DNA from 4 places in the Arthrobacter sp. 210 2 genome. Region 2 is predicted to be linked to each of the others. Evidence: riboswitches for the same ligand, from Rfam matches in the RefSeq annotation. Region 2 holds a riboswitch; each other region holds the start of a gene.

Region 1 (7,849 bases), on a different contig from region 2:
AACGACGGCGGCGCTCACCAGAGCGGGCGGCGGAATCGCCGCCGCGGCCACCTTCGCGGCCACCGGTCTTGCCTGAGCGCCCACGGCTGTCACGGTCCCGGCCGTCGCCGCTGCGGGGGCTGCGGCTGTTCTTCTTGCCGGTTTCGCCCAGGTCCTCCAGGACTTCGGCGTCGACGCCGGCCAGGGTGCGCTTGTCACGCGGCAGCCGGCCCTTGGTGCCCTCGGGGATATCAAGGTCCGTGTAGAGGTGCGGCGAGGAGGAGTATGTTTCGACGGGCTCGGGCACGCTCAGCCCCAGGGCCTTGTTGATCAGGCCCCAGCGCGGCATGTCGTCCCAGTCCACGAACGTCACGGCGGTGCCCTTGTTGCCGGCGCGGCCGGTGCGGCCCACCCGGTGCAGGTAGATTTTCTCGTCTTCCACGCACTGGTAGTTGATGACGTGGGTGACGTCCTCGACGTCGATGCCGCGGGCAGCAACGTCCGTCGCCACGAGCACGTCCACCTTGTTGTTGCGGAAGGCGCGCAGGGCCTGCTCACGGGCCCCCTGGCCAAGGTCGCCGTGGATGGCGGCAGCGGCGAACCCGCGGTCCACCAGCTCCTCGGCCACCTTCGCGGCGGTGCGCTTGGTCTTTGTGAAGATGATGGTGCGTCCCCGGCCCCTGGCCTGGAGGATGCGGGCCACCACTTCGGTCTTGTCCATGCTGTGTGCACGGTAGATGAGCTGGCGGATGTCCCGCTTGGTCAGGCCCTCGTCCTCGGGGTCCGCGGCACGGATGTGCGTTGGCTGCGTCATGTACCGGCGCGCCATGGCGATGACCGGGCCGGGCATCGTGGCGGAGAACAGCAGGGTCTGCCGGACGGCAGGGGTGCCGGCAATAAGGGTTTCCACGTCCGGCAGGAAGCCCAGGTCCAGCATCTCGTCGGCTTCGTCGAGCACAACAATCTTGACGTTCTTGAGGCTCAGGTGCTTCTGCTTGTAGAGGTCGATCAGGCGGCCGGGCGTGCCCACCACAACCTCCACGCCCTGCTTCAGGGCTTCCACCTGCGGCTCATAGGCGCGGCCGCCGTAGATGGTGGTGATGCGGGCATTGCGCTTGCGGGATGCGGTCTGCAGGTCATTGGCCACCTGCACCGCGAGTTCGCGCGTGGGGACGATGACCAAGGCCTGCGGAGCGCCCGGAACGGCCAGCTTCGCGTAGCCGGGGTCGTCCTGCCCGACGACGCGCTGCAGCGCCGGGATGCCGAAGCCAAGGGTCTTGCCGGTACCGGTCTTGGCCTGTCCGATGATGTCGTGGCCGGACAGCGCCACGGGCAGGGTCATGGCCTGGATGGGGAAGGGGTGGGTGATGCCGGCGTCGGCCAGCGATTCCACGATGTCTTCGCGGACGTTGTAGTCGGCGAAGGACTTTTCCGCGATTTCGTGCGGCTTCTCATCGGAGATGATGGTTTCTTCGGGCTCGATGGTCTCGGTGCCGGTGTCGTCCGTCAGAAGCTGATGGGTATGCAATTCACTCACAGGGAGTTTCCTTATTCATTTGGGCAATGGCGCTGCCTGCTCAACGGGCCGGCCGGGAGGCTGATCCGGAGCACGCTCGGGCGCGCAAGCAATTCCAGTGGAAGCCGATCGCGGGCTATCTAAATGCTGGCACTGGTGACCAGCGGGCAAATCTCAAGATCGCGTAGGGGCGGGCTTGTTGGTTTCAAATCAAGGAAATCAACGACCGGGCATCCATATCTACTTCTCCAGTCTAGCCGTACACGGCCTAAATCCCGGTTTCGGCCCTGCCGCGCCCTGAAGCGTGGTGTCCGCAGGGGACTACTGCACCAGTTCGAAGTGGACCTCGCGGGTGGCAATATCGGAGGAAACCAGGCGCACACGGACCTTAGTGCCGGACTCCAGTTCGCCGGCGCAGCGGGCGGTCACCGCGGGCTCGGACACCTGGATGATTCCGGAACCACCGTTGCCGTTCCCGTTCCTGCCGTTCCCGTTTTTTCCGTTCCCGTTTTTTCCGTTGCCGTTTTGCGGCTTGGACCCGGAGATGACGATTGCGTCGAATTCCTGGCCGATGTGGTTGACCAGCAGCGCCGCCTCCACGGTGTCCAGGGCCATGCGCTCCATCCGGGACGCCAGCTGGTCGGAGCCTGCCATGATGTCCGGCAGTGACGGCAGCGCCTCCCTCGCCCATCCAGGAACGTTGCCGCCGTTGCTCAGGGCCTCGCAGATCACCAGCACGAAGCGGTCCACCAACCGGCGCAGCGGAGCAGTGGTGTGGGCGTAGGCGGCACCGATGGCCGACTGCACCGCGTCTTCCGGGACCACACCGTCAAAGGCGGTGTAGGAGGCGCCCCTGAACAGCATTCCCGCCGAATGCATGATGGCCAGCTGCCGGGGATCGGTAGGGTCCAGGGTGCGCAGGTATTCGCCGTAGCTGACCTCCCCGTCCCATGGTTTGCCCAGCACTTCGGTCTGCAGGCGGAAGTGGTTAAGGGAGCGCTCATCCGGCGCGGGCATAGTGCGCAGGATACCCACCCTGCCCCCCAGCATGAGCTGCGCGGCGGCCATGCCCGTCATCAGCGAAATCTGCGCGTTCCAGTCCTCCACGGGAAGCTGCGGGGCGGCGGCGATGCGGTAGCCGCCGTCGGGAAGCTGGACGATCTCCTGTTCCGGCATGTTCAGGCTGGCACCTTCACGGGCACGTTCCAGCTCCACGCGCTTGAGGCCGACCTCTTTGAGCAGCTGGAGGACGGGGGATGCGTTGCCCGAATCCAGTTCAGCCTGCGCCCCCTTGTAGCTGAGCTTGGCCCGGCTGCGCATGCGGGCCCGCTTCACCGCGACGGAGGTGACTTCGGCGGCGCTGTCCAGCCGGAAATCCCAGACGAAGGCGGAACAGTCCTGCCCCGGCAGCAGGCTCCCGGCTCCCTCGCTGATGACCTCCGGATGCAGCGGAATCCGGCCGTCAGGGGCATAAAAGGTCTGGCCGCGGCGCCGTGTTTCGGCGTCCAGGGGCCCGCCGGGCGTCACGAAGGAGGGAACATCGGCGATGGCGTACAGCACGTGGTACCCATCGCCGTCGGCCTCGATGAACAGGGCCTGGTCCAAATCCGTGGACGATGCAGGATCGATGGTGATGAACCCGACCCCGGTGAGGTCATAGGCCGGCAGCTGCAAGGCCGCGACGGCCGCTTCGGCATCCCTGACTGCGTGTATGGGGTATGGGCCGGGCAGTTCCAGTTCGGTCCGCAGGGCACCCAGGGCTTCCTCGAGGGCATTGTTGTGCTCGTGGACGTTGGGAGCCAGCCGATGATGTGACACGAAAATCAGCCTAGCCCGAAGAACCCCGATTTTGCATGGCATTGACGCCGCACGGGGCTGCGCCGTGTTGCGGCGGCTTTAGGGTGTGGCCCCGTCCAAGGCAGCGAGAAGGGCGGCGGCAGCGGCGGCAGGGTCATCAGCTTCCGTGATGGCACGCACCACAACGATCCGGCTCGCTCCTGCTTCCACAACCTGGTCCACATTGGAGTGGTCGATGCCGCCGATGGCGAACCAGGGCACCCCGCTCCCGGCCTCGGCCGAGGCTTCGGCGGCATACTTCACCAGGTCCAGTCCGACGGCGGCCCTGCCGGGTTTGGTGGGCGTGGCCCAGACCGGTCCGACGCAGAAGTAGTCAAGCGCGGACGGTCCGGCTGCGGCAGCGAGGGCGGCGTCCACCTGCCCGGGGGCATGGCTGGAGAGCCCGATGGCGGCGTTGCCGTTGAGCAGGGTGCGGGCTGCATCCAACGGAAGGTCCTTCTGACCGATGTGGAACACCGGCGCACCGGACAACACGGCGATGTCCGCCCGGTCATTCACAGCCCACAGCCGGCCATGGCGCTGCGCCGCTTCCTTCAAAACCGCCAGCAGCTCCAGCTCCTCGGCCGCCTCGATGGCCTTGTCCCGCAACTGGATGATGTCCACGCCACCGGCAAAGGCAGCATCCACGAACTGCCCGAAGTCCCCGCGGTCCCGGCGGGCATCCGTGCAGAGGTAAAGGCGGGCGCTGTTCAGGCCGGCAGTGCCTTCGGCATGGGTAAAAGCATCGGCGGCGGGGACTGCGGCAGCGGGGGCAGGGGACTGGGACACATTCATGGCTGCAAGCCTAGTTCCTCTACACTGGCCTCGTACTGCGGGAGCCCGCGGCAGCTGTCATAAAGCGCCGGGCTGAGAGGGCGTCAGAGCCGACCGCTTGACCTGATCCGGTTAATGCCGGCGTAGGGAAGGAGACACATGAGCACCCCAAACGTTGCCCCGCCCGGGGCTCCATCCGGCACCATCCGTGCCGACGTGGCCGTGATCGGCGGCGGAGTGGTTGGGCATTCCATCGCCTGGGAGGCGAGGCGGTCCGGGCGGTCCGTCGTGCTGATCGATGACGCGCCCGGAGCCGGGGCCAGCTGGGCGGCTGCCGGAATGCTGGCGCCGGTGAGCGAGCTGCACTACCAGGAGGAGGACCTCCTGGAGCTCATGCTTGCCTCCTCCGCCCGGTGGCCGGGCTTTGCCGCGGAACTGGCCGCCGCTTCCGGCGAAAGTCCCGGGTACCTCACGACGCCGACGCTCGCCGTGGGTGCCGATGCCGCCGACCGCCGCGCCCTGATGGATTTGCGCGGGGTGCAGCAGGCCAGCGGCCTGTCCGTGGAGCCGTTGACTGTCCGGGAGGCCCGGCGCCGGGAACCGCTGCTCAGCCCTGCCATCGCCTGCGCACTGGACACTCCCGCGGACCACCAAGTGGATCCCCGGCGCCTGGTGTCCTGCCTCCGGCGCGCGCTCGCAGTACATGGCCCCGACGTCGAAAGTAATGGAACAGACGTGGCGGGGGCCATCGACGGCTACGCCGTGCCGGACCGGGCCGCCGGGCTGGTCTGGGCGGACGGGGCAGTGGCCGGGGCCCGGCTCGCCGGCGGCGGCACGGTCCTGGCCCGCGAAACGATTGTTGCCAACGGCCTGGAGGCCGCCGCCCTGGCGGGCCTGCCCGACGGCCTGCAGCTGCCGCTGCGGCCGGTGTACGGGGATATCCTGCGCCTGGCAGTGCCCCGGCAGCTCCAGCCGCTCGTAACCTCAACGGTCCGCGGGCTGGTCCACGGCGTCCCGGTGTATATCGTCCCGCGGCAGGACGGGACGGTGGTGATCGGAGCCACCCAGCGTGAGGACGCCCTTGCCGCGACACATAATGCACCGGCGGCCGGTGCCCGGGCTGCAGCGGGCGCCGTATCGGCAGGCGGGGTCTACCAGCTCCTCCGGGATGCCCAGGTCCTGGTGCCCGCCGTCGCCGAACTCGAGCTGCTGGAATACACGGCACGGGCTCGGCCCGGCACCCCGGACAACGCCCCGCTGCTGGGCCGGGTGTCGCTGGCCGGCGATCCGGCAGCCGGGGAATCCGCACACGTTGCGGGACTGATCATTGCCACCGGATTCTTCCGGCACGGCGTCCTCCTGGCCCCCGCAGCGGCGGCCATCTGCCGGGACCTTCTGGACGGCACGGCGGACGTCCGCTGGCAACCTTTCAACCCGGGCCGGTTTTCCGGCCGCGAACCGGCCGCCACCATCTTCAACATCAAGGAGACAGCATGAACATCACCCTGAACGGACAACAACATACGGTGGCTGACGGGGCCTCCATCACCATGCTCGTCAGCCAGGTCACCGGCCGCCCCCTCGCCGCTGACGGCCAGGCCCGCGACGGCGGCAAACTCGGCGTGGCGGTGGCGCACAACGCGCAGGTGGTACCCCGGAGCCAATGGTTCGCAACAGCGCTCGCCGACGGTGACGACGTCGAGCTCGTCACGGCAGTGCAGGGAGGCTGAGACCATGACCGAAACCACCACCACCTCGCCGGCCGGCGCCTCCGGCATGGACGACACGCTGGTCATCGACGGCGTACCCCTGGCATCGCGGCTCATCATGGGCACCGGCGGCGCCCCAAGTCTGGACGGCCTTGGAGCCGCGCTGCTGGCATCCGGGACAGCACTGACCACGGTGGCCATGCGCCGCTATTCGACGGCGGAAACGGGCTCGCTTTTCCAGCTGCTCGTGGACCACGGCATCCGGGTCCTCCCCAACACCGCCGGCTGTTTCACGGCCCGTGATGCGGTCCTCACCGCCGAACTGGCCCGCGAGGCACTGGAAACCGACTGGGTGAAGCTTGAGGTCATCGCCGATGAGCACACCCTCCTCCCGGACGCAGTGGAACTGGTGGACGCCACTGAACAGCTGGTTAACCGCGGGTTCAAGGTGTTTGCGTACACCAACGATGATCCGGTCCTGGCGCTTCGCCTGGAAAACCTGGGAGCCACCGCGGTCATGCCCCTGGGATCACCCATCGGCACGGGCTTGGGGATCCTGAACCCTCACAACATCGAGCTCATCGTGTCCCGCGCCTCCGTCCCGGTGGTGCTCGATGCAGGCATCGGCACGGCGTCGGATGCCGCCCTTGCCATGGAGCTTGGCTGTGACGCGGTGCTGCTGGCCACCGCGGTGACCCGGGCGCAGAACCCGGCGCTGATGGGGGAGGCCTTCAAACACGCTGTCATCGCCGGTAGGCTGGCGAAAGCGGCCGGTCGGATACCGCGCCGCGAGCACGCGCTGGCGTCGTCGGCGATGGAGGGCCGGGCCGAGTTCCTGTAGGGCCTGCTCCATCAGACCGGCCGGCGCCCTGATGCAAGGAGCAGCAGTGGCCGCCAAAGACGCCCTTCCCCGGGAACGCATCGACGAAGCACTCACCGGACTGCCGGACTGGCGTTTCAGCGACGGCGGCCTGGTCACTGTCTTCAAGACGCCGACGGCGGCTGCCGCACTCGAGGTGATTGCCGCCGTCGGACGCCTTGCCGAGGAACAAAACCACCATCCGGACCTCGACTGGCGCTACAACCGCGTCTTCATCCGCTACACCTCCCACGATGCCGGAGGGCAGGTCACCGGGCGGGACCTCACCGCGGCCGCCGGGGCAAGCGACGCGGCGGCAGCGGCCGGGGCTGTGGCCGAGCCTTCGAAATACGCGCCGGACCATTAGGCAGCCGCGTGATCAAGCAGCTGTGCCGTTAAGCATGTGGCCGCCGTCCCAACGGGACGGCGGCCACATGCATGAGGTGCAACAGAAACCGAGGCTCAGCGCCGAAGGATCGCGGTAAGCCGGTGGGTGTCCTGCCGGGCGCGGCTGCGGCCCAGGTAAAGAACAGCCGCGACGGCGGCCGCAGCGCCCAGCACGATGGGCAGGACCCACGGAACCCAGGTCAGCCCCGGCCGGTAGCCGAAGCCGGCGGCCATGAGGATGATCCAGGTGAGGGCCCCTACACCCACGGCTACGCCGGCGGGAAGGCCGGCGCCGTACTTGGCATGCCGCCTGTCATTCGCCCAGACAATAAAGCCGGCGGCGACGGTGGCGAGCACAACGATGGTCAGGGAAAGCAACGGATCTCCTCGGGATTCGCGGCAGCGCGGGACTGGGCTAGAACTGGCCGAACCCTACGCGGCGGACCTCTTCGGCGCCGATCTCCACATAAGCCAGGGCATTTCCGGGAACAATGATCAGGCGTCCCTTGTCATCCGTCAGGCGCAGCTCGCTGCCGGCGTTGATGGCTTCGCCCACAACCTTGGCCACCGTGTCTGCGTCCTGCGCCGATTCGAGCACAATCTCGCGGCCAACATTCTGAACGCCGATCTTAATTTCCACAGGGGGCCTCCCAGCCAGTCAAAGTTCGTTGGTGATGTCTTATTTGTAGTCTAGGACTCTTTGGGGAAGCGAGAGATTCCGCGCCAAGCTAAACGGTAGATGAGGTCACTGGCCACATCGAGGTCAAGATTACCGTCGGTTTCGAGCCA
Region 2 (7,849 bases):
TGGCCGTGCAGGGTGAAGCGGCTGGTGGCCGTGCCGGTCCACAGGTCCAGCACCTGCCGCGGGTGGGCAACGTCTTCCGGGGCCAGCCCCGGGCTGTCGCGTCCCGGCAGGGCGAAGGCGATCCGGCCCAGGTCCAGCCGGTGCGGGTTGGCCCGCAACCAGGTTTCAGCGCGGGAGGACTCCGTTTCGCGGCCGTCCACGAGCCCGCCCGCCATGTCCACGTACGGGACCGGGCCGCGGGGAGAGTCGTAGAGGACGGTGGAACCGGCCAGGGTGTAATCCTGCTCCGGAGGGATGGAATGCCAGCCCCACTGGGCCTGCGTTCCGAGCAGGGTGCCGGCTGGCAGCCCGCCGCGGGCGACCACCGGGTATTTTGCCGGAAGGGACTGCAGGCCGGTGAGGTCCATCGTGAAGCAGAATTCCCCGTTCCCCACCGACACCGGGCTCCGGGGGTCGAGGCTGTCCTGTTCCACGGCGTGGCGGCGGACCAGGGCCTTGCGGTCGATGGCTGTCGGCCGGCTGTACACAGCGCTGGCCCTCCTCGGTCAGAAAACGCTTTCCAAGGTCCCATCCTTGTTGGCATGATCTTGGCTGTCAACCGCCCCGGACCTGTCGGCCGTACGGGCAGGCGCGGGCGCAGGAGGTGCTCAGGAGGCGGGCGGCTCCGTGCGGAACTTGATCATCTTGTGGGTCCCGTCGCAGTACGGCTTGATGGCCGAGGCCCCGCACCGGCACAGAGCCACCGTTTTCCGGTCGCGCGGCACGGGGGTGCCCGACGGCGTGACGATCTCAAAGTCGCCCCTGATGATCAACGGTCCGTCGGGGCAGACCACAATGGAGCTCTCGGCCGGTTCCTGGTTCATATCCGCTCCTTTGTAGCTGCTGTTGATGTGGTTGTTTGTTGCTGCCGGAATGCATGCAGCTTGCCCTGGTGGCGGCGCCTAAGCTCGGCTTCGGTATGGGCGGCCGTCCGTAGCCTCGCGCCGGCATACGGCACGCCGCCGGACAGTCGAAAAGCCACTGCCCACCAGATGCAGACGGCCCGTTCCATGGCCCAGAGCGGCGCGAACCACACGGCACGCAATGGAAAGACGTCCGTTCCGTTGAGCCGCCACCGTCCGATCCCTGCTACGGCCGTCGCGGCGGCCGCCAGTAACAGGAAAACCGTGAGGCGCGCCCTTCTGGGGAGAAGGGTGCCCCCGAGGATGGCCGGGAGCAGGGCAAGTTCCGCGGCCAGGCGACGGGGCTGCGCGAAGTCGTCGTACGCCTGCCGGACGCGCTGCTTCAGGAAATGCCTGGCGCGGGGCGGCCGGCGCGCCACGAACAGGTCCGGAACGATCTTTTCCCGTCCGCCGGCGGCTGTCACCGTCCGGATCAGCTCAAGGTTTTCGAACAGGACGGGTTCGTAGCCGTCCGTGGCCAGCAGGGCGCTTCGGCGCAGGGCCAGCGTGCCGGGGAAGTCGGCGGACCAGGCCCGGTTGATCAGCGTCCGGGACGTGTCCCAGCACGCGTGCCAGGGCAGGGGGTCGAAATAGTTCTGCGGGCGCACTACGTCCGCCGTCCCCAGGTGACCCACGACGGCGGCGAGGGACGCGCGCGTGTAGCGGACGTCGTCGTCGGCGATCACCAGAATCTCTGCCGTGGCGGCGCGGATGCCTGTCATCACCCCTGCCACCTTGCCGTTGCCGTGCTGCCCGCCGTCATTTCCCGGTCCCGCCGGCTGATCGGGGCGGATGTGGCGGACCTCCGGCGGGAACTGCTCCCGGTGGCGGGCGAACAGGTCCGGGGCTGAACCGTCCACCACAATGACCGGTATCCAGGTGGCCAGGCGTTGCAGGTAGGCCACCAGGTCAGGGAGGCCGGAGTCGTCGGCCCAGCGCAGGGGAAGGATGTACTCGGCCGCGTCGAGGCCTTGCTCCATGGCCTGGGACGTCATGCTGCCGCCGGCACTGCCGCCCTGAGCGAAGACCGGCCGTGTTCCCAGGACGCCAGGAGGTGGGCGGACAGCCTGGTGTCGATCGCCATCACCGCGGTGGCACCGAAAATGACGTCATCCAGCAACCCGGGCTCGGCCTCCACGAGGCCGCCTGCCAGGTCCCGGCCGGCGATCTGCTCGTGTACGGCATCTGCCTCGACGTGCTCGTCGAAATAGTGGGTGACGTCCGCATCGAAGCCGTGCCGGCGGAAGCCGTTGCCGTACAGGCGGTTGGGCTGGGAGGACGTCATTTCATAGATGGCCAGGTGCCCGGTGATGGCGCCGCGGAGCCGCCGGTTCAGTCCGCAGAGGGACATCAGGTTCACGGCGGCCAGGGAGATGGCCGGGACGGCGTTCACGTACGCACCGTAGTGGTCGTCCATCCCCAGGCCGCGCATGGTCCGGGCGAACAGGGCGCTGTGCATCCGGTCCGGCCGGCCGCCGCCATACTCGTCTGCCTGGATTTCCACCAGGGCGGCTTTCGCCCGGCCGCTCAGCCGTGGAATGGCCCAGGTGTGCGGGTCCGCTTCCTTGAGCTGGTAGATGGATTTGTGGATCAGGAACTCCTTGAGCTGCCCGAGGCTTGCCTTCTTTGCCACAAACCGGGAGACGCTGGGGCCGGTGTCCCGGGCCGCCAGGCCGAACAGGACATCGGCAACTGCGTCGCTGGTCAGGTCGGAGCCGGCCGGAAGGTCCAGATCCCCGCCGGCCTCCCGGGCGGCGAGGCGCAGGGCTTCCTCGAAGGGCTTCTCCAGCATTTGCCGCACCTGGATCAGCCCGGGTTCCCACTCCCACTCGTCCTGCACGCCTTCCAGGCCGGAGTAATGCAGCTCGTAGAGGCAGAAGAGGGCCAGCTGGACATCATCGTCGCCGATGATGTCCGTGACCCCGGCCAGCTTCCCGCCGACCAGCCGGCGCAGCCCGGAAAGGGACTCGCCGGCGCTGCCCGGCTCTCCTGCCAAAACCCCCAACAGGGCGCTGCTGATGGGGCCTCTCGGTTCCGGAAGTTTCATGGTGCTCCTTGGGTTCGGGCGGTGTGCCGGTGCGGTGCCGTCTGCATTGACGGCCCGTCAAGAAAGGTCAGTTGCCACGGCCGGCGGCGGGAGTGCGCGGGGACAGCATGATGGCCAGGGCGATCATGGCCAGGCCCAGGACGAGGTGCAGCCAGTTGTCCGCACCGTTCTCCGGGATGAAGTTTGCCGGCGTGTTGTCTCCTATGAGGAGGCCATACAGCCAGAGCACCAGGTAGATGACCCCGCCGTACGTGAAGAAGTTCCTGGCCTGGCGGTGGGTCCGCGCCATGAGCAGGCCGGCGGCGCCGAAGAGGCAGTGGACAAGGTTATGGAGAATGGATACCTGGAACACGCCCAGCAGCAGCGCCCCTGAACCGGGCCCTGCGAAACCGAGGGAATCATAGTTGCGGGTAACTCCGGGGACGAATCCCAGGATGCCAACGAGCAGGAATACGGCGCCGGCGGCAACGGCAGACCACTGCAGGGCGGTTCGGACGCCCGGTGGGCGGGTGCTGACTGCCATGTCCTGTACTCCTCTCACGCCTGAAACAATATAGTAAGCATGATTACTAATAAAAGCTAAGCAGGCTTTGTTTCTGCGTTGAGGGATGCGGAAACATTCCCCGTTCCGGCCTTTTCTTACGCCGGACCGGTCCAGGTGTAGGGGTTGGGGTGCTGCCCGGCAGTGCGGCCCTGCTCGTACCCCTGTTGCCATGCCTTGCCGACGGCGGACACCAGTTCGGCCAGCAGCGGATAGTAGGGATGGTCCGGGCCGATGAAGATCATCTCGTCCTCGGCTTTGTCCAGTGCCGCCCGGACGGCATTGTCAGCGGGCCTGCCGGTCATGCCGAGCCGTCTGCCCCTGCCGGGCGCAGCACCTCACGCATAGCCTCCACCACCAGGTCATGGTCCTGCATCTGCGGGAGCCCGGAAACGGTGACGGTGGCCACCGCGCCCACACCGGAGACATAGACCGGGAAGGACCCGCCGTGCGCGGCGTACAGGGTTTGGTCGAACCAGCCCTGGTCCTCGATCCGACCGCCCCGAAGCCGGCCGCGAAGCCCCACCAGCAGCGAGGGAACCTCATACCGGGCGGCGGTGCGCTGCTTCGCCCGGATCCAGTGTTCGTTGTCCGGGGTGGCGCCGGGCAGGGCCACATGGAACAGGACCTGATCGCCCTTGGTGATGTCGATCGCGATGGGCAGGCCACGCTCCTTCCCCAGTTCCACAAGGAGAAGTCCAAGGTTCAGCGAGTCGTCCAGGGAGAAGCCGGGGAACTGGAGCTCATGGATCTCCCCCTCGATGCGGCCGATGAGGGCCTGCAGCGATCCTTCCGGCTGCGCGGCGTCAGAGTCCGGATCGAAGTCGGTCACATGCGGCTGATTAGCAGTCATGGCCCACAATCTACCCCTGTCCCGGTGTAAACTGGACTCCGCCCAGCAGGGCAGTTCTACCCAAGCATCATTCCATTCAGAGCATTACTTAACGACAGGGGAGCGCCGCCGTCGGGCACTGGCCAAGGCCGGGAACCGCAGGTGGGCGCTGAGAGTGCGGACAGCCGCAGACCCTCGAACCTGATCCGGTTAGTACCGGCGCAAGGGAGTCGAGTTCTCGAAGTCCGGCAACGGCAGTAGCCGCTTGCCGTGCTTTCCCCTCCTGTTTCCCAGGAGGATCACATGAGCACTGCAGCAATCAAAAAGACCACCAGCAAGTCCTGGCGTGTCGTGGACATCGTGGTGGCGGCCCTGATCGCCATCGCCGGCGGCGTCATCTTCTGGGCCTGGTCCCAGGGTGCGGCCGCGGTTTCCGCGCCGATGAACGCCGTCTACCCGCCCCTGACCGGGCTGATCGCCGGCGGCTGGATGATCCCGGCGGTGTTGGGCATGCTCATCATCCGCAAGCCCGGCGCGGCACTGTTCTGCGAAACCGTCGCGGCCACCGGTGAGCTCCTGATGGGATCGCAGTACGGCGCCTCGGTGCTGTTCTCGGGCTTTGTCCAGGGCCTTGGCGCGGAGATCATTTTCGCGATCTTCGTGTACAAAAAGTTCAACCTGCCCGTTGCGCTGCTCGCAGGCGCGGCGGCGGGCCTCTTCTGCGGCCTGAACGATTCCTTCGCCCCGTGGGGTTGGAACATCGCCTACTCGGGCGGCGACAAGCTGGCCTACATCATCTTCACCGCGATTTCCGGTGCCATCATTGCCGGTGCACTGTCCTGGATCGCCACCCGGGGACTGGCCAAGACCGGGGTGCTGAGCTCCTTCGCCTCGCGCAAGGCAGCAACGGAGCCCGTCCTCTCCTGATGCAGGCACCTTCGCACCAGGCCGGGGCCGGAGCAGTGCGGCCGGCGGCCATCACGGCTCGCGGCTGGGGGTGGCGGCATGCCGGCCGCCCCAAGCCCGCGGTCCACGGCCTTGACCTCGACATCGCGCCGGGGGAGCGGGTGCTCCTGCTCGGCCCTTCCGGTGCCGGCAAATCCACCCTCCTGCATGCCCTTGCCGGGGTTCTGGGCGACGCGAACGACGACGGCGAGGCGGGTGATTCGGACGAGTCAGGTTCGCTGCTCGTCGACGGCGCGTCCCCCCGCGGGCAGCGCGGCCATGCCGGGCTGATGCAGCAGGACCCCGAAACACAGGTGGTCCTCTCCCGCGTAGGCGACGACGTCGCCTTCGGCGCCGAAAACCTTGCCGTGCCCCGTCATGCCATCTGGACCCGCGTGCACGAGGCGCTTGACGACGTCGGCCTGTCCCACCTGCCGCTGGACCATCCAACGTCGGCCCTGTCCGGCGGCCAAAAGCAGCGCCTCGCGCTGGCGGGCATCCTTGCGATGCGGCCCGGGCTGATCCTTTTGGATGAGCCCACCGCCAACCTGGACCCGGCGGGCGTGCTGGAGGTCCGCGACGCCGTGGCCCGGTGCCTGGACAAGACCGGCGCAACGCTGGTGGTGGTGGAGCACCGGGTGTCGGTCTGGAAGGACCTGGTGGACCGGATTGTGGTCTTGCAGCCCGGCTCGGCCTCTGATCCTGCGGTACTGCTGGACGGGCCTCCGGACCAGGTGCTGAGTGAGGCGCGGACCTTGCTGATGGCCGCCGGAGTGTGGGTGCCCGGTTATGTGCCTGCCACGCGTGCCCGTGCTGTCGTGCCGGCCGCGGGGACGGGAAATCTCCTGCTCGCCGCCGAAAAGCTGGCAGTGTCCCGGGAACGTCCGCGCCGCAGCGGGTGCCGCAGGATCCCGCCAGTCCCGGTGCAGGAAGACATCACCGCGCAGGTGCGGTCCGGCCAGGCGCTGGCTGTGGTGGGACCCAACGGTGCGGGAAAATCTACGTTCGCCCTGACCCTCGCGGGGCTCCTGGAGCCGGTTGCCGGCAAGGTTTCCGCCACCACCGACTTGAGCCGGGGAGCGGGAATCGACCCCTACAAGTGGAAAGCCGAGCAGCTGATCGAGCGGGTGGGGACGGTGTTCCAGGAACCCGAGCACCAGTTCGTTACCGGCAATGTGCTCGATGAACTGCTGTTCGGGCCCCGGCACCTGGGGCACGGCGAGGACCGCGTTGACGAACTGCTGGAACGGCTGCGGCTCACCGCGCTGGTGGACGCCAACCCGTACACACTTTCCGGCGGGGAGAAGCGGCGGCTCTCCGTGGCTACGGTCCTTGCAGCGAGCCCGCAGGTCCTGGTGCTGGACGAGCCGACGTTCGGCCAGGACGCCAACACGTGGGCGGAACTGGCATCCTTCCTCTCCGAACTCCTGGACGCGGGCACCGCAGTGGTGTCGGTGACCCACGATGCCGAATTCACCGCCGCGCTGGGCGGGACGGAGCTGCGGATGGCTGCAGCGGAACGGGTGGCACCATGAGGCAGCAGCTGAACCTGCGTGGCAACCACGCCCTCCTCACCCGCGCCAATCCGCTCAGCAAAGTGGCCGCCGTCGTCCTCATCACGGTGGTGCTGGCACTGTCCATCGACTGGGTCTCGGCCTCGGTGGCGCTGTTTTTTGAGTTCCTGCTGTTTCCGCTTGCCGGCCTGACCCTGACGCTGCTGTGGCAGCGTGGCTGGCCGCTCATTCTCGCCGCTGCCGTGGGCGGCTGGAGCACCTCCATCCTTGCCGCGGACAGCGGACGGACCCTGATCGACGTCGGCATCTGGACCATGAGCGAGGGTTCCCTGGAGACGGGAATCGGGTTCATGCTGCGGGGCCTGGCCATTGCCCTGCCGGCCGTGCTGCTCATGAGCTGCACGGATCCAACCGACCTCGCGGATGCACTGGCGCAGAAGGCCCGGTTGCCCCACCGTTTTGTGCTGGGCACGCTGGCCGCGATGCGGTTGGTGGGCCTGATGGCTGAGGAATGGCAGACCATCGGCATGGCGCGCCGGGCCCGGGGCGTGGGCTCGCGGGGCACAATTGTGCAGCGCGTGAAAGCGACGCTGGGGCAGAGCTTCGGCCTCCTGGTGCAGGCGATCCGCCGGGCGTCACGGCTGGCTGTCACCATGGAAGCGCGGGGCTTCGGCGGTGGAAGCCGGACGTGGGCCCGCGAGTCCACCTACAGCCTTTTGGACGCCTGGGTGCTGGCGGGAGGCCTGCTCGTGGCGGGCCTGGCCGTTGCCGCGGCTCTCTCTGCGGGCACGTGGAACATGGTGTGGCTGGGAAGCTAGGGTTCCTGCTTGCAGGCATGGTTGTAGTCGAAACCCCGCGCCACGAACTGCGTCAGGACCACCTTGCCGCCGCCCGTTAGCGGAGCCTTTGAGCAAGCGCCGGCCGCCCGGTAGGCGTTGCGGGAGCCCGCCAGCCAGCTCGGCAGCGGGTAGAGGTTGCTGGAGCTGCTGACGCTGCCCACGATCCGGCCCCACTGCAATGCGGTGGAGT
Region 3 (7,849 bases), on a different contig from region 2:
CGGCGTGTTGGTGACCGGCTCCATCACCCTTGTGGCCGAAGCCCGCATCCTGCTCGGAAAGACGGAGGCGTAGGGGATGGCCAAACTGACCAAAGCCCAGCGCGAATGGCGGCCGGGCATGCCCAGGAAGCGCCGCTCCACCAAGGTGATGTTCGCCTCCACGGTCCTGCTGCTGGAAGCGTTCGTGATGTTCTTCGCCACCCTGGCGGTGTTTGGGCTGCGCCGCGGCGAGTTTCCGCCGGCGCTCATCCTGGGCGTGGGCATCGCCCTGAGCGTGCTGATGATCGTGGCCTGCGCGTTCCTCACCAAAGCCTGGGGCGTGGGACTGGGATGGATCCTGCAGATCGTCCTGATCCTGACGGGTATTTTCGAGCCCGCCATGTTCCTGGTGGGGGGCCTGTTCGCCCTTGCCTGGTGGTATGGGATCCGGACCGGCATCAGGCTGGACCGTGAAGCGGCCCAGCGCGCCCGTGAGCAGGCCGAATGGGAAGCCGCCCACCCGGACCAGGCTGCCGGGCCCGGACAACCGCAGACGCCCTGACGCGGGGACTCCGCGCAGCGCAGTCCCCGTAGACTTATCCCGAAACCCCACCAACGCATTGGAGCAGTTGTGACCACTGAGCGCACCCTCGTCCTGATCAAGCCCGACGGCGTCGCCCGTAACCTCACCGGATCCATCCTGGCCCGGGTCGAAGCCAAGGGTTACACCCTTGCTGAGCTGAAGAAGGTGGACGCCACCCGCGACCTGCTCGAACAGCACTACGAGGAGCACGTGGGCAAGCCCTTCTACGAGCCCCTGGTGGAGTTCATGCTGAGCGGGCCTGTTGTTGCAGCCATCTTCGAAGGCCACCGCGTCATCGAAGGCTTCCGTTCGCTGGCCGGCACCACCGATCCGACAACCGCCGCACCGGGCACCATCCGGGGCGACTTTGGCCGCGACTGGGGCCTGAAGGTCCAGCAGAACCTGGTGCACGGCTCCGACTCCACGGATTCCGCTGAGCGTGAGATCAAGATCTGGTTCCAGGGCTGACCCCACCGAGATGACAGATAAGGCCGATGTTCTTCGTGAACATCGGCCTTATCTGTCATTTCGCGGGCTGGTGCGGACCTAGAACCCTGAGGTACCCGCGAACACCTGGATGAACGCGAAGAAGATGGTGGCGATGACGGCCACGTAAAGAAGCGCGGTAATGATCCAGCCGGAGTCAGCCAGGATGCGGGCAGCACCGGACGGGACGGGAATGATACCCGCGGTGATGTTCCGGATGGTCACCCAGACGAACAGCGGAATCATGGCGGCCCAGACGATCATGCAGAACGGGCACAGGATGTGGATGTCGTAGAGTGCCTGGGACCACAGCCACACCACGAAGGCAAAGCCCAGCGTGACGCCTGTCTGCAGTCCCACCCAGAACCAGCGGGCAAAAGTGGCTCCGGACAGCAGGGCCATGCCCACGGTGATAATGACGGCGAACGCCACGATGCCAATGAACATGTTGGGGAAACCGAACAGCGAGCTCTGCCAGGTTTTCATGACATCTCCGCAGGAGATCCAGGGATTAACGTCGCACACGGTGGTGTGGTTGGGGTCCTGCAGCACGGCGAGTTTTTCCAGGACCAGGGTCCCGGAGGCGAGCCAGCCGACTACGCCGGTGATCACCAGCAGCCAGCCGAAGGGGCGGTTGCGGGCCATGGTGGGGACGGACGCGGGAGTGCTGTCCGTGGCGAGGGTCCGGTCGGCGGCGTGGGTGTCGCTGGCGGGGGAGATGCTGGGCATTGGTGTGGCGTCCTTTTCGTCCGGTGCTCCTAGCCCGATTGTAACGCCGGACGCTGGAAGCCATCCCCAAGCAAAAAGGAGAACGGGCCCCGCCTCCGCCGTGATTTAGTCCGGGTATGAGAGAATAAACGTGGCTGGAAGCCGATCCACATTCGGACTCCGGTCCGGTGGCTTGTTCTCAAGACCGCCAATGACGAGCAGGGCAGGCTTCGGAGTGCTTCCGATGCACACTCCCGCGACTCCATTGGGCGGCACCTGGTTGTAGCAACGCAGAACAACGGGTTTCAGGACATCCCACCGGCTCCCACGGGCTGCCGCACCCCACCGCCGGTGCGAACCTGGGAGTATCCACTTGACTTCTGTCAACGCCTGCGGGTTTTGACAATATGTGCCCCAATGGGTGCCGGATGTGGCGGTACGTCAGGGGCAGGAGCGCTGCTGCATATGGAAAATGAACAAGAATTGGCCGTTAACGATGATGCCGCGGCGGCCGAGGAGTCCGCTGTTGCACCCAAGAAGGCTGTCAGGACGCGCCGGAAGGCCGCGCCGAAGGTCGAGGACGTCGTAGACGGGCCAGTGGGCGACGGCCCCGCAGAAAACGCCACGGCGGAGAACGTTGAAGCTGCCGCCGCAGAAACCAAGGCACCCGCCCGGCGTACCCGGGCCCGCAAGAAAGTGGAAGCTGACGAACCGCTTCCCGCCTTCGCCGACGAAGCAACGGGCACCGGGGCTCCCGCCGGAGTTACGGCCTCAGCCGAAGAGGGTGCACCCTCCGCAACTGCCCCCGAAGCGGAAGCCGAAACCAAGCCGGTCCGCCGCCGCCGTGTCGCCACCCGCAAAACCTCCGCACCCGCGGTGGAAACTGAAGCGGCAGCCACCGAAGCGGTTTCCGCCGGGCAGGAAGCTCCGGCCGCAGCCGGCGACGTGGCGGAAACCCCTGACACCCCCGCAGCAGTGGACGCGCCTGCCGGGGCAACCCCGGCAGCGGAGACCCCGGCGGAAGCAGCCGTAACGCCGGAAGCGGCCGGGACGCCGTCGGCCGCAACGCCTGAAGCCGCCGCTCCCCAAGCCCAAACCGAGGAAGAAAGCAACGCAGCCGCCACCGGCGCTGCTCCCAGCCCCTTCGGCTCGCTCTTCCTGGAACCTGCTTCCCCCACGTCCGTGCTGTTCCAGGCCCCGGACCTCAGCACGGTGGTGCGCCCCGCCGCCCCCGCCGCGGCAGCCACCGAAGAGCCGGAAGAGGACGACGCCGAAGAAGGCGACGCAGAGGATTCCGCGGGCCGCCGTAGGCGCCGCAGCCGTGGCCGCCGGAACCGCGGCCGCCTTGATGACCGCGATGCAGAGGCAGGCGCCGAGGGCGACGACGAAACGGCCGAGGATGCCGACGAAGAGCAGGCCGGGCAGCTGGAAGAGGGCGTCACGTCGCGCCGCCGCCGTCGCCGCCGCCGCGGCGACCAGGACCTCGAACTGACCGGCGGCGGGGACGACGACCCGCCCAACACCGTGACCCGCGTCCGCGCGCCCCGCGTTGCCACCGAACCGGCCGTCAGCAACCGGGTCACCAGCGTCAAGGGTTCCACCCGGCTGGAGGCGAAGAAGCAGCGCCGCCGCGAGTCCCGCGATACCGGCCGCCGCCGGACCGTGATCACCGAGGCCGAGTTCCTGGCCCGCCGCGAATCCGTTGACCGGCAAATGATTGTGCGGCAGCGCGACGACAGAATCCAGATTGCGGTCCTTGAGGACGGCGTCCTGGCGGAACACTTCGTGTCCAAGACGCAGCAGGATTCGCTGATCGGCAACGTCTACCTCGGCAAGGTCCAGAATGTCCTGCCCTCGATGGAGGCTGCCTTCGTTGACATCGGACGCGGCCGCAACGCCGTCCTGTACGCCGGCGAGGTGAACTGGGAGGCCGTCAACCTCGAAGGCAAGCAGCGCCGCATCGAAAACGCCCTCAAGTCCGGCGACACCGTCCTGGTCCAGGTCACCAAGGACCCGGTGGGCCACAAGGGTGCACGCCTGACCAGCCAGATCTCGCTGCCCGGCCGCTACCTCGTGTACGTGCCCGGCGGCTCCATGACCGGCATCTCCCGCAAGCTGCCTGACGTCGAACGCAACCGCCTCAAGCGCATCCTCAAGGACCGCCTTCCGGAGCACGCGGGCGTCATTGTCCGCACAGCCGCCGAGGGGGCGTCCGAGGAAGAGCTGACGCACGACATCAACCGTCTGCGCGCCCAGTGGGAAGGCATCGAAAGCCAGTCCACCTCCACCAAGGTCCTGGCGCCGGAACTGCTCTATGGCGAACCGGACCTCACCATCAAGGTGGTCCGCGACGTCTTCAACGAGGACTTCTCCAAGCTGATTGTTTCCGGCGAGGAAGCCTGGGACACCATCGAGGCCTACGTCACCTACGTGGCCCCGGACCTGGTGGGCCGCCTCGAGAAGTGGACCAAGGACCAGGACATTTTTGCTGCCTGGCGGATCGACGAGCAGATCCACAAGGCCCTGGAACGCAAGGTGTTCCTGCCCTCCGGCGGTTCGCTGGTCATCGACCGCACCGAAGCCATGACCGTGGTGGACGTCAACACCGGCAAGTTCACCGGCAGCGGCGGCAACCTCGAAGAAACCGTCACGAAGAACAACCTTGAAGCGGCCGAGGAAGTTGTACGGCAGCTCCGGCTGCGCGACATCGGCGGCATCATCGTCATCGACTTCATCGACATGGTGCTGGAGTCCAACCGGGACCTGGTGCTGCGCCGGCTCGTGGAGTGCCTGGGCCGCGACCGTACCAAGCACCAGGTTGCCGAGGTCACCTCGCTGGGCCTTGTCCAAATGACGCGCAAGCGCATGGGCACCGGGCTCCTGGAGGTCTTCGGTGAGCAGTGTGAGGCGTGCGCCGGGCGCGGCGTGGTCACCCACGACGATCCCGTGGAGCACCGCCGCGCCAACATCGTTGCCGCCGAGCACCACGTGCAGCGTGCCGACAGCCGGCCTGAAGCCCGTGCTGAAGGACACCGCAACGAAGGCCAGCGGACCGACAGCACCCAGCCCGGTGTCCGTCCCGACCGCAAGCGGCGGCGTGGACGCGGCGGTCAGCAGCCTGACGTTGCCCCGGCGGCCGCAGCCGTACACGTGCACACCGTCCACCCGGACCCGGCAGACGCCGAACGCCATGCCAAGGCGGAAGCAACCCGGCTGGCCCTCGCCAACATCGCTGCAGCAGCCCACGCGGCCCACCTGCACGACGATGAGGTTGCGGCTGCCCGCCAGGCACAGCCGGCCCAGCAGGGAGCGCCGGCCGAGGCGGACAAGCACGACGCCGATGCCTCCTCCCGTCCCGCCGCTGTCCTGACGTTTGGCGGTGAGAAGGTCGCCCTGCCGTTCGTCGAGCACGCGGAAGAACAGCAGGCGCAACCTGCCCTCACCCTGGACCGGCTCGCTGAAGCCTTTGCGCACCTCGGTGAGCCCGCTCCGGCTGCCGAGGCTCCGTCAGAACAGCCGGAAGCTGCGGTTTCGGCGCCGGCAGCTCCGGCACCGGTAGTTTCGGCACCGGCAGTTTCGGAACCGGCCAAGGCCGGGCAGCCGTCCGCCGCCGCAACCGTTGAGAAGGACTGGTCGGACCACACCGTGGAGCAGTCACGGCAGCGGAGGCCACGGCGCAACCGCAGCGCCAGCCGTGCCCAGGGGGCTGCCAACGAGACGTCCGTCCAGCACCACGAGAGCGTCCCCGCAGCCAGTGCAGGCCACTCGCACGCCGCGAAAGCGCCGGAACCGGCTGCGGCCTCCGGTGCGGACACTGCAGGCGCCAAGCAGGCCGAGGCTCCGATCATCCTCGGTGTGGGAGTTCCTGCTTCCGAGCTCTAACCGCAGGCAGCACAAACAAAAACCCGGATGCCCGGAACCGCCCTCACGGCCGGTTCCGGGCATCCGGCGTTAACAGTGTTTCGGCCCGGACCAGGTTCCGACAGCAGCGGCACGTCACCTTCGGTGCGGCGGCGGCAAAACGGCTAGGCTGGGGAACCGACACGGGGTGCCGCGCGAAGGGCCGGCTGAGATCCACACCCGTTGAACCTGTCCGGCTAGTACCGGCGAAGGGATGTCTCTTGTCTTCGACTCTTGCAATGCCCGCGGAAGCTCTGCAGTCCACTCCTGTGCTGCCGGATTCCGGCCGGGACCTGCCCCGTGTCCTGTCCATTGCGGGTTCGGACCCCTCCGGTGGAGCGGGTATCCAGGCGGACCTCAAAAGTATTGCCGCGCACGGCGGGTACGGCATGGCTGCCATCACAGCCCTCACCGCACAGAACACCCGCGGCGTGGAAGCTGTCCACGTCCCGCCGGCTTCCTTCCTGGCCAGCCAGCTGGACGCCATCAGTGACGACATCACCATCGACGCCGTGAAAATCGGCATGCTGGGGGACGCCGCCGTCATCGGGGCGGTCCGGGTATGGCTCGAAAAGGTGCGGCCCGCCGTCGTGGTCCTCGACCCGGTGATGGTCGCCACCAGTGGCGACCGGCTGCTGCAGGAATCAGCCGAGGCCGCGGTCCGCGACCTGCTGCCGCTCGCCCATCTCCTCACGCCCAACCTGGCCGAGCTCGCCATGCTGGTGGGCGAAAGCCCGCAGGATTCCTGGGAAGGCGCGCTCGATCAGGGGAAGCGCCTGGCAGCTGCCACCGGGACCACCGTGCTGGTGAAGGGAGGCCACCTGGCCGGGGCCGAATGCCCGGACGCGCTGGTCAACATGAACGGATTGCTGGGAGCAGAAGTCATCCAGGTGCCGGGGGAGCGGGTGGCCACGCCCAACAGTCACGGCACCGGCTGTTCGCTCTCCTCGGCGATGGCTACTGTCCAGGCGCGGCTGGGGGACTGGGAGGCATCGCTGCGGGAAGTGAAGCCATGGCTGGCAGGCGCGTTGGAAGCCTCCGGACGCCTGGACGTGGGAACAGGGAACGGGCCGGTCCACCATTTCCACCACCTGCGCCCCGTCCCGCCCGCCGGAGGATTCGCGGCGCGGCTGCGGGCCGAAGCCGACGAGGACCTCAAGGCGATCTACGGGCTGGATTTCATCCGCGGACTGGCCTCCGGAAGCCTCCCCGAAAAGGAGTTTGCCTACTACCTCGCCCAGGACGCCATCTACCTCAACGGCTACTCCCGGGTCCTGGCACGGGCAAGCGCCCTGGCACCCACCGAAACGGAGCAGGTGTTCTGGGCTGCCTCCGCGCGGCAGTGCCTGGAAGTGGAGTCGGAACTGCACAGGTCCTGGCTGAGCACCCGCCCCGTCCAGGCGGAACTGGGTCCGGTCACCAAGTCCTACGTGGACCACCTGACGGCTGCATCGGCGTCGGGCAGCTATGCAGTGCTCGCGGCCGCCGTCCTTCCCTGCTTCTGGCTGTACGCCGAGGTGGGCAAAACACTCCATGCCCGGTTTGTCGCCGCGGGCGAACCGGCAGCGCACCCCTATGCTGACTGGCTCCGCGCCTACGCCGACGATGAGTTCGCCGAAGCAACCCGCACGGCCATCACCATCGTGGACGGGGCCGGGCGGAACGCCTCGGATGCCGAGCGGGCGGCGATGGTCACCGCCTTCCGGCAGTCCTGCCGCCTGGAAGTGGACTTCTTCGACTCGCCGCGCCTCCACTCCTGACCGGCGGGCGGGCGCCCTGCCGGTAGTATGGTTGGGCGCGGTCCCGCCGCCGGGTTGGCCTGTGGTTCCTATCACAGCCAACGCGCCGGAACCAGCCTCATTTGCGGCCGAAGACGAAATTAGCGTAGTCTAGTTCTTCGGTGCTTACGCCAACACTTGGGTTATGACCCCTTCGGGGATAGCTCACGGATTCCCCCGGGGAATCCACGGCGTTGAGGCACAGCGGAAACCCAGCCAATTCAGAGCCGGGCACCGCACGCAAATTTAGTAATAAACGTCGAGAGAAGTGAGTTCCCAAGTGGTGTACGCGATTGTCCGCGCAGGCGGCCGCCAAGAGAAGGTTTCCGTTGGAGACTTCGTTACCCTGAACCGCGTCGCCGGTGGAGCTGGCAGCACCATTGAGCTGCCCGCGCTGCTCCTGGTAGACGGTGAC
Region 4 (7,849 bases), on a different contig from region 2:
TTCGACGTCCGCCGCCAACTCAGCGACGAGGATTTCCAGCGGGAGTTCGTCCGGCGGGTCTACGCCACGGACCTCCAGGAGCCGGTCACTGCCGAGGAGAAGCGCTCGGCAAGGCGGCTGCGGCTGCAGTCACCGTCGTGGGAGGCACCGCTGCACATCGTTCCGGGCGTCCCCACCCTGGTCCTGACCGGGGGATGGGAGCCCCTCTATGAGGAGATCGCCGGTTACCTCCGTGAGACGGGCGCCCTGCACCGCGTTGCTGCCGGGGGCCACCGGCCCCACGACTCACGGGACGGCGACCGCGCCATCCGCTCCTTCATCAGCGAGGTCAGCAGGACCGAGCCTGCCAGGGCCTCCTGACCCCGGCCAGCACGCAGCCTTCCCGTCCGGCCGGCCCCCAATTGCCGGCCGGACGGGAAACTCGAGGGGAGTCAGCTACGTCCCGCTGCCGGAACGTTCAGCTCCGGCAGGTACACCTTGGCCCCGGCGGCCATGAACTCCCGGCTCTTCGCGCGCATGCCTGAGGCCGCCTCGGCCAGGGCCGCCTGCGCCTCGGCGGACCCGTATTCGTCCCGGATGTCCTGGCTGATCCGCATGGAGCAGAACTTTGGCCCGCACATCGAGCAGAAGTGGGCAGTCTTGGCCGGTTCCGCGGGGAGCGTCTCGTCGTGGAAGGCCTCGGCCGTCACCGGGTCCAGGGACAGCGCGAACTGGTCGCGCCAGCGGAACTCGAAGCGTGCCTTGGACAGCGCGTCATCCCGCTCGTGCGCCCCCGGGTGGCCCTTGGCAAGGTCGGCGGCGTGGGCGGCGATCTTGTACGTGATGACACCGGTTTTCACGTCGTCCTTGTTGGGCAGGCCCAGGTGTTCCTTCGGTGTGACGTAGCACAGCATGGCCGTGCCGTACCGGGCGATTTCCGTGGCGCCGATCGCGGACGTGATGTGGTCATAACCAGGAGCCACGTCAGTGACCAGCGGCCCGAGTGTGTAGAACGGTGCCCCCTTGCAGAGTTCCTGCTGCCGTTCGACGTTTTCCCGGACCAGGTGGAACGGGATGTGCCCCGGGCCCTCCACCATCACCTGCACGTCGTATTTCCAGGCCCGCTGGGTGAGCTCGGCCAGCGTGTCCAGTTCCGCAAACTGCGCAGCGTCATTGGCATCCGCCGTAGCTCCCGGGCGCAGGCCGTCGCCGAGGGAAAACGCGACGTCGTACCTGGCGAAGATTTCACACAGCTCGTCGAAGTGCGTGTACAGGAAGTTTTCCTGGTGGTGGGCCAGGCACCAGCCCGCCATGATGGAGCCTCCCCGCGAGACGATGCCGGTGACCCGGTTGGCGGTCAGCGGAACATACCGGAGCAGGACGCCGGCGTGCACGGTCATGTAGTCCACACCCTGCTCGCACTGCTCGATCACGGTGTCGCGGAAAATCTCCCAGGTCAGCGCATTGGCTTCCCCGTTGACCTTTTCCAAGGCCTGATAGATGGGCACGGTGCCGATCGGGACGGGGGAGTTGCGGATGATCCACTCCCGGGTGGTGTGGATGTCATCGCCGGTGGAAAGGTCCATCACGGTGTCGGCCCCCCACTGGGTGGCCCACTGCAGCTTGTCCACTTCCTCGGCAATGGAACTGGTGACGGCCGAATTGCCGATATTGGCATTGATCTTGACCAGGAAGGCCTTACCGATGATCATCGGCTCTGACTCGGGATGGTTGATGTTGTTGGGAATGATGGCCCGCCCGGCCGCGACTTCACTGCGGACCAGCTCAACGTCGCAGTTCTCGCGCAGCGCTACGAAGCGCATCTCGGGGGTGATGATGCCCTGCCTGGCGTAGTGCATCTGCGTTACCGTCTTGCCCTCGACGGCGCGGCGGGGCACCGGCTGGGCCCCCTGCCACTCGGCGGAGGCGGCGCCGCGGCGGACAGCCGAGCGGCCGTCGTCGAGCAGGTTCCGCTCCCTGCCGCCGTACGCTTCAGTGTCGCCCCGCGCCACGATCCATCCGGACCGGAAGGGGCTGAGGCCGCGAACCGGATCGCTGCCCGGTCCGGCCGTCCGGTAGGTCCGGAATGGCCCGTTCGGTTCCCCGTTGGGGGACGGCTCCAGGGCAATTTCCGTTACGGGTATCCGGATTCCCGACTCTGCGTCTTCGATGAACGCCAGCGAATGCGACGTCAGGGACTGGGTGACCTGGCCTTCCGCCGCCCCACCGGCCACGCCTTCGCGGGACTGATTCAGGGCAGGGTCCAGCTGTTCATTGGGTGTATTCAAGGAATACTCACTTCCTTCGCCGGCATTACCCGGACAGGTTCAACGGTCGCAGGCTGCGTCAGCCCGATCTCAGCCCCTGCAGGGGCACCCGTGTGGTCAGGAAGAAAGCTACCACAGCCTTCCGGGAGGGGCTTGTCACATGGCCGGTGCTAGCCTGACTGGCGGGAAAAGGAGTCCAATGCCGGAGATCATCGAATTCAGCGGCCCGGTGCTTGCCGGGCCGGACAGCGAGCGGCGGGGCCTGTGGTCCGTTGACGGGCTGTTGACCTTCACACGCCCGCAGCAGGTGCCGGACAAGGTGCTGGAGGGCTGGGTCCTGCCAGGTTTCGTGGATGCCCACTGCCACATCGGGCTCGGACCCGGCGGCCCGGTGGACGCTGCTGCCGCCGAAGACCAGGCCCGGGCAGACCTGGCGGCCGGCACCATGCTGGTCAGGGATGCCGGCTCCCCGGCCGACACCCGCTGGTTGCAGGGCGGCCGGGACTTCCCGGTGCTGATCCGCGCTGGACGGCACGTTGCCCGGACCCGCCGATATCTTCGCGGTTTCGCCGACGAGGTGGAACCGGAAGGCCTTGTGGAAGCCGTTCGCAAGCAGGCCCGCGACGGCGACGGCTGGGTCAAGCTCGTGGGGGACTGGATCGACCGCGGCATTGGCGACCTGGCGCCGTCCTTTCCCTCCGCCGTCGTGCGGGACGCGGTACAGGCGGCGCATGACGAAGGCGCCCGGGTCACCGCCCACTGCTTCGCTGAGGACACCCTGGACCAGATGCTGGACGCCGGCATCGACTGCATCGAGCATGCCACCGGACTCCTGCCCCGGCATCTTCCCCGGTTCGCCGAACAGGGAGTGCCGATCGTCCCCACACTCATCAACATCGCGACGTTCCCGGACATCGCCGCCCAGGCCCGGCTCAAGTTTCCGCGGTACGCGGACCACATGCTGGCGCTGTGGGAGCGGCGGATGGAGCGGGTGGCCGAAGCTTACGGGGCGGGCGTGAGGATCTTCGCCGGTACGGACGCCGGCAGCGTCATCAACCACGGAAGAATCGCGGACGAGATTTTGGCCCTGCATGAGGCCGGACTGCCCATGGCCGCTGCACTGGACGCAGCCTGCTGGTCAGCCCGCAAGTGGCTCGGTGCGGACGGCGTCCACGAGGGGGCGCGCGCCGACGTCGTCCTCTGCAGCGAGGATCCGCTGACGGTACCCCGGACGGTCAGCCAACTCGCCCATGTGGTGCTGGGAGGCCGCATTATCCGTTGAGCATATTTCCGGGCCGAAGCACTTGGAATAAATTGAAGCTTCAAGTAATTTTAACTGTGACAGGTCGCCCCATCCCGACGGCCGCCAGCACAGGGAGCGTTCAATGACTGCAGAAGCCACCAGCCAGGATCTTCTTCCTGCCGACCTCACCATGGGCACCGTCATGCTCAAGGTCGGCGACATGAAGGTCATGACCGATTACTACCAGCGCGCCCTTGGCCTTGAGGTGGTCGCCGAACAGGACGGCGGGCTGTACCTGGGCCGGCTGCAAAAGCCACTGGTCCATCTTGCGCCCGCGCCCGGGCTGAACCTCCCGGGCAGGGGAGAAGCGGGCCTGTTCCACACCGCCCTGCTGTTCGAGGACCAGGCCTCCCTCGCGGCGACCATCGCCACCGCCGCCCAATACGAGCCGCGGTCCTTCACCGGGAGCGCCGACCACCTGGTCAGCGAGGCCTTCTACTTCAACGACCCCGAAGGCAACGGCATAGAACTCTACTGGGACCGGCCCCGCAGCAACTGGTCCTGGAACGGAACCGACGTGGTCATGGACAGCCTGGCCCTGCCGCCGCAGCGGTACCTTGAGCAGCACCTGACGGAGGATTCCCTGGAAGGGCAGCACAGGACGGCCGCAGGAGTGGGCCACGTCCACCTCCAGGTGGGTGACGTGCAGTCCGCGCGCGATTTTTACGTCGGTGTCCTGGGGTTTGAAAAAACGGCCGGATGGCATGGCCAGGCCCTCTTCGTCTCCGCCGGCCGTTACCACCACCACATGGCCATGAATGTCTGGAACAGCCGCGGCGCGGGGCCGCGCAAGGACACGCTGGGCCTGGGTGAAGTCCTCATCGAGGTGCCCGCGGGTGACGACGTCGGCGCGCTGGCGGACCGCCTGAAGGTCGCCGGCGTGCGGGCCCACCACACCGGAGCCGAACTGCGGTTTGAAGACCCCTGGCGGAACAGCATCCGGGTAGCGGCACGCTGACCCGGGCGTTCCCGTACTAGGCTGAACCCGAACGGCCGGGCGGCAGGCATTGCTCCCGGCCGGCACCACCGTCAACGGAAGAAGGGTACTTCCCATGGGCTTCACCGAGATCTTTGTTGCCACCCATGACGCCGCGCTCAAGCGTGCCGGCGTCCTGGACGAAGGCGGCAGTGCACCCGCCGACCAGGCCGTCCGCATCCCGGGGGTCAGTGATTTCGAAGTTGAACAGCTGGGGGACCTCGCCGGAACTGCCGTGCACGCCGGCGGTGCCGACTATGAACTGACCATGGTGGACGTGTCCAGCGATTCGCTGCTGGCCGTCCCGCCGGCCATGGTCCGCGCCCTGGCGGACCTGCTCTCGTATGAAACCGAAGGCGAAGGCAACATCCTTCATGATGTTGCCGCTCAGTGGGCAGCCCAGGACGACATGCCCTTCGACGCAAACCAGGCGCGGACCTACGTGCAGCAGCTGGCTGAACTGGCCGGCAGCGTCGACGATTCGGAGCGGACGGGGCTCTACGTCTGGTCCGCCTGAGCGGCCCGCCCCCGGCCATCTTCCGGCCGCCGCTGTGTCAAGTCGAAATCCCGTCGCTGATCTGGCACAATAAACAGGTACTCGATCTGCGTGGCCCCTCTCTCCGCGTCCGGATCCTGTCCTTCGAACCCGCAAGTACGGCCCGCCCCACGGGTGCAGAAAGCCGGGTTCACCCCCTTTTCTGAAACAGGAGTGACCACAAAAGTGGCCGTAAAGATTCGCCTTAAGCGCTTTGGCAAAATGCGCGCACCGTACTACCGCATCGTTGTCGCCGACTCACGCACCAAGCGTGACGGCCGTGCCATCGAAGAAATCGGCAAGTACCACCCCACCGAAGAGCCCTCATACATCGAGGTCAACTCCGAGCGTGCCCAGTACTGGCTGTCCGTCGGCGCCCAGCCGTCCGAGCAGGTTGCAGCCATCCTGAAGATCACCGGTGACTGGCAGAAGTTCAAGGGCCTGCCGGGTCAGGAAGGCACCCTGAAGACCAAAGCTGAGAAGGAAGCCTTCGTTGCCCCGGAAAAGGGTTCCGTGATCATCCCGGAAGCCATCACCAAGAAGGCAGCCAAGTCTGACGCCGCCGAGGCCGAAGCAGAGACCACCGAGGCTGAGTAAATTGCTGGCAGACGCGCTGGAACACCTGGTCCGGGGAATTGTTGATTCCCCGGACGATGTCAAGGTCAGCTCGAAGAGCAACCGCCGCGGGGACACCCTCGAGGTGCGCGTTCACCAGGATGACCTCGGACGGGTGATCGGCCGCCAGGGCCGCACGGCACGCGCGCTGCGCACCGTTGTGGCAGCCCTGGCCGGCGGCGAACCGGTAAGGGTTGACGTCGTCGACACCGACCGCCGCCGCTGAGCGTCCGGCAACATCAGTTATGCTCCGGCCCCTCCACCATCAGGTGGAGGGGCCGGAGTGCTTTTCCCGAACAACCGCAATCCACACATTGGAACAGAGGAACACATGCAGCTTCAGGTGGCCCGCATTGGCAAGCCCCACGGCATCCGCGGGGAAGTCACGGTCCAGGTCCTGACCGATGCCCCTGGGGACCGGTTCGTCCCCGGCACCGAGATGGTGGTTGACCCGGCGGCCCTGGGCCCCCTGACGGTGAGCAGTGTGCGGTGGAACAAGGACATCCTCCTGCTCGGCTTCGAAGAGGTGGCAGACCGCAACCAGGCAGAGACACTGCGCGGCGCCAAGCTCTTCATCGAAACCGAGGAGCTGGATGAGGGCGACGACGAAGGCTGGTACGAGCATGAACTCGTTGGACTCGAGGCCCGGGTGGGCTCAGACGTGGTGGGCAAGGTTGCCGCGCTCAACACCGGGACCGCGCAGGACCTGCTCATGGTCACCACCCCGGAAGGCAACGAAATCCTGGTTCCGTTTGTCGAGCAGATTGTTCCCGAGGTCAACATCGAGGAAGGGTACATCCTCCTTACGCCGCCGGCCGGCCTTTTCGAGCTGAACGCGGAGGCCGAAGCAGCCCACTCGGAACCAGAAGGCAACGCCTAAATGCGCATCGACGTCGTCAGCATCTTTCCCGAGTACCTGGCACCCCTTGAACTCTCGCTGATCGGCAAGGCCCGGCAGGACGGAATCCTGGACCTCCACGTCCACGACCTCCGCAGCTTCACCACCGACAAGCACCGTTCCGTGGACGATACGCCCTACGGCGGCGGCGCGGGCATGGTCATGAAGCCGGAACCCTGGGCGCAGGCCCTCGCCTCCATCGCCGACGAGCGGCCCCGGGCCGAGGGCAAGCCCGTCCTGATCGTCCCCTCGCCCGCAGGGGAGCGGTTCACCCAGAAGCTGGCCTACGAACTCGCGGAGGAAGAGCATCTTGCTTTCGCCTGCGGGCGCTACGAGGGAATCGATGAGCGCGTGATTGAGTGGTCACGCGAGCACTTCGATGTGCGGCCGGTCAGCCTGGGGGACTACGTCCTCAACGGCGGGGAAGTGGCCGTCCTGGCCATGGTGGAGGCCATCGGCCGGCTGCTGCCCGGCGTGGTGGGCAATCCGGAATCATTGGTGGAGGAGTCCCACTCCGACGGCCTCCTGGAGTATCCCGTGTACACCAAGCCCGCCGTCTGGCGGGAGCGGGAAGTGCCGGCCGTGCTGCTGAGCGGCAACCACGGCAAGATCGCCCAGTGGCGCCGCCACGAGCAGTTCCGCAGGACGGCGTCGCGCCGTCCGGACCTGCTGGAAGGGTTCGACGCCGGAAGCCTCCCCCGTGCCGACCGCACCGAACTGCAGAACCTGGGATACGACGTCGTGGACGGGAAGCTGACCCGCCGCCCCGAAGCGACCGGGCAACACCCCTGATCCGCGCCGCCCGGCGTATCCTGGCTGCCGGGGCCCGGCAGGATTGGCTGTAACGGTTCCACTGTGGCAAAATTAGTCCTTGTGTCTGCTGGGTCCGCACCTGCCACAGGGGGAGCGCAACCAACAGCTTAGGCAACCGGCTTCGTCAACCATTGAGGCGGCCGGACCACTTAACTTTCGGCAGCAAATTCCGGGCCGCTGCCAAGCGCCCGGGTTTGCCTGCCGTGACCCAAAGTGAATGACCTGTGGCGTTCACCAGGAGTGCAATCATGCATATTCTCGATTCCGTAGATGCAGCTTCGCTGCGCACCGATGTTCCCGAGTTCCGCGCGGGTGACACCCTCAAGGTTCACGTGAACATCATCGAAGGCAAGAACTCCCGCGTCCAGGTGTTCCAGGGCTTTGTCCTTGGCCGCCAGGGTGACGGCGTCCGCGAGACCTTCACGGTCCGCAAGGTCTCCTTCGGTGTCGGCGTTGAGCGTAC

The links. A riboswitch is a leader RNA that binds a small molecule or an ion and turns the genes downstream of it on or off. The one in region 2 is predicted to bind thiamine pyrophosphate.
Region 1: linked by a shared signal. The riboswitch ahead of thiO (glycine oxidase ThiO) and the one ahead of AC5RWA_RS10785 (ECF transporter S component) in region 2 are both predicted to bind thiamine pyrophosphate.
Region 3: linked by a shared signal. The riboswitch ahead of thiD (bifunctional hydroxymethylpyrimidine kinase/phosphomethylpyrimidine kinase) and the one ahead of AC5RWA_RS10785 (ECF transporter S component) in region 2 are both predicted to bind thiamine pyrophosphate.
Region 4: linked by a shared signal. The riboswitch ahead of thiC (phosphomethylpyrimidine synthase ThiC) and the one ahead of AC5RWA_RS10785 (ECF transporter S component) in region 2 are both predicted to bind thiamine pyrophosphate.

The regions. Positions count from the first base shown of each region.
Region 1 covers NZ_JBNHIE010000007.1:22,922-30,770, forward strand. Annotated here, with positions in the region: gene AC5RWA_RS14000 (DEAD/DEAH box helicase) at 1-1,516, opposite strand, end outside; gene AC5RWA_RS14005 (RNB domain-containing ribonuclease) at 1,817-3,313, opposite strand; gene thiE (thiamine phosphate synthase) at 3,392-4,126, opposite strand; TPP riboswitch at 4,154-4,272, shown strand; gene thiO (glycine oxidase ThiO) at 4,265-5,602, shown strand; gene thiS (sulfur carrier protein ThiS) at 5,599-5,835, shown strand; gene AC5RWA_RS14025 (thiazole synthase) at 5,840-6,655, shown strand; gene AC5RWA_RS14030 (4a-hydroxytetrahydrobiopterin dehydratase) at 6,702-7,040, shown strand; gene AC5RWA_RS14035 (hypothetical protein) at 7,136-7,438, opposite strand; gene AC5RWA_RS14040 (DUF3107 domain-containing protein) at 7,476-7,700, opposite strand; gene AC5RWA_RS14045 (TetR/AcrR family transcriptional regulator) at 7,751-7,849, opposite strand, start outside.
Region 2 covers NZ_JBNHIE010000004.1:263,578-271,426, reverse strand. Annotated here, with positions in the region: gene AC5RWA_RS10820 (hypothetical protein) at 1-407, opposite strand, end outside; gene AC5RWA_RS10815 (CDGSH iron-sulfur domain-containing protein) at 648-863, opposite strand; gene AC5RWA_RS10810 (glycosyltransferase family 2 protein) at 860-1,936, opposite strand; gene AC5RWA_RS10805 (iron-containing redox enzyme family protein) at 1,933-2,988, opposite strand; gene AC5RWA_RS10800 (DUF4383 domain-containing protein) at 3,056-3,511, opposite strand; gene AC5RWA_RS10795 (hypothetical protein) at 3,628-3,834, opposite strand; gene AC5RWA_RS10790 (heme-degrading domain-containing protein) at 3,831-4,382, opposite strand; TPP riboswitch at 4,469-4,607, shown strand; gene AC5RWA_RS10785 (ECF transporter S component) at 4,665-5,288, shown strand; gene AC5RWA_RS10780 (ABC transporter ATP-binding protein) at 5,288-6,841, shown strand; gene AC5RWA_RS10775 (energy-coupling factor transporter transmembrane component T family protein) at 6,838-7,638, shown strand; gene AC5RWA_RS10770 (glycoside hydrolase family 25 domain-containing protein) at 7,635-7,849, opposite strand, start outside.
Region 3 covers NZ_JBNHIE010000010.1:184,392-192,240, forward strand. Annotated here, with positions in the region: gene AC5RWA_RS17825 (bifunctional folylpolyglutamate synthase/dihydrofolate synthase) at 1-73, shown strand, start outside; gene AC5RWA_RS17830 (DUF4233 domain-containing protein) at 77-541, shown strand; gene ndk (nucleoside-diphosphate kinase) at 611-1,030, shown strand; gene AC5RWA_RS17840 (vitamin K epoxide reductase family protein) at 1,109-1,777, opposite strand; gene AC5RWA_RS17845 (Rne/Rng family ribonuclease) at 2,222-5,638, shown strand; TPP riboswitch at 5,791-5,888, shown strand; gene thiD (bifunctional hydroxymethylpyrimidine kinase/phosphomethylpyrimidine kinase) at 5,896-7,416, shown strand; gene rplU (50S ribosomal protein L21) at 7,715-7,849, shown strand, end outside.
Region 4 covers NZ_JBNHIE010000010.1:103,101-110,949, forward strand. Annotated here, with positions in the region: gene AC5RWA_RS17410 (alpha/beta hydrolase) at 1-360, shown strand, start outside; gene thiC (phosphomethylpyrimidine synthase ThiC) at 432-2,267, opposite strand; TPP riboswitch at 2,262-2,369, opposite strand; gene AC5RWA_RS17420 (amidohydrolase family protein) at 2,446-3,528, shown strand; gene AC5RWA_RS17425 (VOC family protein) at 3,632-4,507, shown strand; gene AC5RWA_RS17430 (hypothetical protein) at 4,602-5,042, shown strand; gene rpsP (30S ribosomal protein S16) at 5,247-5,657, shown strand; gene AC5RWA_RS17440 (RNA-binding protein) at 5,659-5,901, shown strand; gene rimM (ribosome maturation factor RimM) at 6,007-6,555, shown strand; gene trmD (tRNA (guanosine(37)-N1)-methyltransferase TrmD) at 6,556-7,365, shown strand; gene rplS (50S ribosomal protein L19) at 7,635-7,849, shown strand, end outside.